DNA from 2 places in the Candidatus Pantoea rara genome. Region 2 is predicted to be linked to the other one. Evidence: riboswitches for the same ligand, from Rfam matches in the RefSeq annotation. Region 2 holds a riboswitch; the other holds the start of a gene.
The links. Region 2 has a riboswitch for thiamine pyrophosphate ahead of tenA (thiaminase II). Riboswitches for the same ligand answer to the same signal wherever they lie in the genome.
Positions count from the first base shown of each region.

Region 1 (2,187 bases), on a different replicon from region 2:
GAACGTCATATTCCCAGGCGATCCGGGTCAGTTCACCCAGGGTACGCAGTTCGGCAAACTGTGCCTCGTCGTTCGCATCCTGAATCGAACCCGGACGCAGGCCATCGCCCAGCGACAGGGAGACATCGTAAGCGGCGCAGATTTCACAGATCTCGCGGAAGTGCTGATACAGGAAGCTCTCCTGATGATGCGACAGGCACCATTTCGCCATGATTGATCCACCCCGCGAGACAATTCCGGTCAGACGTTTCGCCGTCATCGGGACATAACGCAGTAGTACGCCCGCGTGGATAGTGAAATAATCGACGCCCTGTTCCGCCTGCTCAAGCAGCGTGTCCCGGAAAATTTCCCAGTTCAGCGCCTCAGCTACACCATTGACTTTTTCCAGCGCCTGATAGATCGGCACGGTACCGATGGGCACCGGGCTGTTTCGCAAAATCCATTCGCGCGTTTCATGAATATAACGGCCGGTAGAGAGATCCATCACCGTATCGGCACCCCAGCGAGTCGACCAGACCAGTTTTTCCACTTCTTCTTCAATGGAAGAGGTCACCGCTGAGTTGCCGATATTGGCATTGACCTTAACCAGAAAGTTGCGACCAATGATCATCGGCTCCGATTCAGGATGATTGATATTGGCAGGGATGATGGCGCGTCCGGCAGCGACCTCCTGCCGCACAAACTCGGGTGTGATGCGGGCGGGCAGATGCGCGCCAAAACTGTGGCCCGGATGCTGTTGCAGCAATACCTCACTGCGGATTTGCTCACGGCCCATGTTTTCCCGCAGAGCGATAAACTCCATCTCCGGGGTGATGATCCCCTGGCGGGCATAATGCAGCTGCGTGACACGGCGGCCTGCGCGGGCACGGCGCGGTGTGGGAAGGTGATCGAAGCGCAGATGATCCAGCCCCTCATCAGCCAGTCGCTGCTGGGTATAACCTGAGCTGTTCTGTTCGAGAAGCTCGCTGTCGTCGCGTTCAGCAATCCAGCGTGCGCGCAGCTTTTCCAGGCCACGGTGCACATCGATCTGTGCTGCAGGATCGCCATAGGCACCCGCCGTGTCATAGACCGGCACCGCTTCATTTTGCTCATAGAGTGGTTGTTCTTTGCTGCCACCGATGTGGGTCGGGCTTAGGGTAATTTCACGCATGGGTACGCGAATATCCTGTCGGCTGCCGGTAATCCAGATGCGACGGGACTGGGGAAAGGCACTGCCACTTTGCAGGGAATCGATAAATTCCTGCGCCTGGGCACGTTGTTCACGACGGGAAATTTTTTGATCAGACATAGCAATCTTCCTGTTCAGAGGGAACGATGCTTGTCCGGAGTTCGGAAGGAGTAACCGTATAGACAGCGTAAGCGTGCTGACATACAGAGAAAATTTACTCTTGTTCCCTTCGCAGGTTCTAACCTGATCAGGTTCCGCGGATCCCGAATTAACGGTCTCAGCCCAACTGGGCACTCCGACAAGAAGCTGTACTTATGCGTGCGTCTGATAACAGACTCGGGCATAAATACCTTATATTTCAAGGCAAAAAGCAAAAAGGTTCCTGGGAGCTCACTCCTCAGAACCTGTTCAGCATAAAAGGGCTACGGGATAATCTCAACCCCTTTGCCAGTGACGGCCATTACGCCGGACGAGCGATATGGCTGTCATTCGCCACTGGCGGGGGGGCGAGTTTGTTATCCCATGCCAGCTGGATCAGCTTATCTTCCAGCGTAAAGCGGGCTTCCAGCACTTCGCCAACTTCGGATAGCGCCTGCTGGAAAGTCATGCAGTTTTCGTCGTCAATCGCCTGCTGCAGGTGACCGTCATACAGTTGCATCAGACGCTCAGTATTGGCTTCCAGCGGGGGATAGATCTGCGCGGCAGCAATCATCGGGCTGTCGCCACTCATTTCACTGATGACGCGCTCGTAGATGCTGAAGTGACCCGCAGAAAGATAATCGACCAGACCGTGACAGAAGTTGTCCAGCGCCTGTTCATCCAGACGCGTCAGCGCCTCTTTATTGGGTTTAAGACCGACCAGGTGATAATAGGCCACCAGTAGCTGACGACGGGCTTCAAGCCACGAATCGACCAGTTCATTACTGCCACCTACGCGTTCAGCCAGGACGTCTAACTGGTTAAGCATATCTAACTCCATGTGAGTTATAGTTGTTTATCTACACACTTAACATCAGGGC
Region 1 is NZ_CP194942.1:3,745,627-3,747,813, reverse strand. Features, by position in the region: gene thiC (phosphomethylpyrimidine synthase ThiC) at 1-1,288, opposite strand, end outside; TPP riboswitch at 1,376-1,476, opposite strand; gene rsd (sigma D regulator) at 1,629-2,135, opposite strand.
Region 1: it holds a riboswitch for thiamine pyrophosphate, as region 2 does, so the genes downstream of both, thiC (phosphomethylpyrimidine synthase ThiC) here and tenA (thiaminase II) in region 2, are expected to answer to the same signal.

Region 2 (2,187 bases):
GGATAGAGCAGATCCTGTTGTCCCATCCAGGCGATGCGACCGGTCAGCGGCAGACCGTCGCTACCGCTAATCTGTCCGGAAGTCGGTGGCGTCAGACCGGCAATGACCCGCATCAGGCTGCTTTTACCAACGCCGCTGGCACCCAGTAAAGCGGTAAATGCACCGCCCGCAATCTCCAGATCAAGCTGGCTGAAAAGTTGCTGCTGACCCAGCGTCAGGCAGAGCTGGCGAATGGAAATACCAGGCGGCACGCCATCAACAGGCGGGTTCATGGGCTGACCCGAAAAGCGGCAGCATGGTTGAGCCCCATTTGCCAGAATGCTGCTTCCAGCCGGGTCGCAGTGTTGAAAATCTCCGCCAGCCGATCAAAACGCTGTTCACCCGCGCGCTGCTGAGCGAGAGCTTCAAACAGCAAAAGTGAGGAACCGACGCCTGCCAGGTAGGATTCATCGCCGTAATTCTCTATCCATGGGCCGTAAGGATTTCCCTCAAAGCGAGTCGAGGGATCATCCAGCAGCGTCAGACCAATTTCAGCGTAGCCAGCGACACACGGCATCAGTGCCGTCATCAGCTCCAGCGCATCCCCGGTGTGCCCTACGTCCAGCACATAGCGGGTGTAGTTGATCGTTTCCATTGCTTCGGGTTCGCTCGCCATCTCTGCCTCGGAGATACCCCATTGCTGACAGTAAGCCAGATGCAACGGCAGTTCGTTGACGATGGCGTTAAGCGACGCGGTCGCACTGCGTAACATGGCGGGCTCAGAGAGTTTGCTGATCAGCAGACCCCAGGCACGCGCGAAGTGCAGCAGGAACAGCATGTCCTGAGTGAGGTAGTGGCGGAAAGCGGCGGGTGGCAGCGTGCCCTGACCGAGTTGCTGCACAAAATCGTGCCTGACATACGCGTGCCATTGAGTGCCTGCCTGCTGGCGCAGACGACCATACAAGCCGGTCTCGAAAAGCGGATGTGACATGGGATCTCCAGTAACAGTGAGATCCGGGCATACGGTCTGGAACAGGGAATAGTGCAGGAGATGACGCAGAAAAATCTGCCGACCCGTCCCTTCGCTGGCATGACCCAGATCAGGTTCAAAGGGTTCGGCTTACGCCATCTCAGCCCATTACAGGACACCCCTCGGAGACATTCGTTATACGATAATTTGTGCCAGAGTACAACGGCACGAGCGAGCGATCTTAGGTGACATTGTCACTCAAGATCGGCCCCGTTGCTGGCAATCACTTTCTTATACCACCAGAACGATTTCTTACGGGTGCGCGCCAGTGTGCCGTTGCCCAAATCGTCGCGGTCAACGTAGACGAAACCGTAGCGCTTGCTCATTTCACCGGTCGATGCAGCAACCAGATCGATGCAGCCCCAGCTGGTGTAACCCATCACCGGCACACCATCTTGGATGGCATCGCCCATGGCGCGGATGTGTTCACGCAGATAGCTGATGCGGTAATCATCGTTAATCTCGCCATTCGCATCGATTTCATCGCGCGCGCCCAGGCCGTTCTCGACCAGGAACAGCGGCTTCTGGTAACGGTCATACATCATATTCATAGTGATGCGTAAGCCTAGCGGATCGATACCCCATCCCCATTCGCTGCGTGGCACGTGAGGATTGGTCAGGGATTTCACCACATTGGCGGCGCTGCTGTTCTGCTCATTCATCTCCGCCGAAGCGCAGCGTGAGGCGTAGTAACTGAATGAGACAAAATCGACGCTGTTTTTCAGGATGTCAGCATCACCGTCTTCAATCTCAAGCGTCACGCCTTTTTCACGGAACACGCGCGCGGCGTAGGCCGGATAGGCGCCGCGCGCCTGCACATCAATAAAGAAAAGGTTTTCGCGATCTTTCTCCAGTGCCGCCCAGACATCTTCGGGTTTACTCGACCACGGGTAGAAGTTTCCGCCTGCCAGCATGCAGCCGACCTGATTGGCCGGATTCACTTCATGCGCGATCCGCGTCACCATCGCACTGGCAACCAGTTCATGATGTGCCGCCTGATACTTCACCTGATCCCTGTTCTCACCAGGCTCAAACACCAGGCCAGCTCCGGAAAACGGGCTATGCAGCAGAATATTGATCTCGTTAAAGGTCAGCCAGTATTTCACCAGCCCGTTAAACGCCTCGAAACAACTGCGGGCATAACGGGCAAAAAAGTCGACCATTTTGCGGTTGCGCCA
Region 2 is NZ_CP194943.1:133,862-136,048, forward strand. Features, by position in the region: gene ACR8BF_RS19095 (ABC transporter ATP-binding protein) at 1-272, opposite strand, end outside; gene tenA (thiaminase II) at 269-970, opposite strand; TPP riboswitch at 1,040-1,142, opposite strand; gene ACR8BF_RS19105 (6-phospho-beta-glucosidase) at 1,204-2,187, opposite strand, start outside.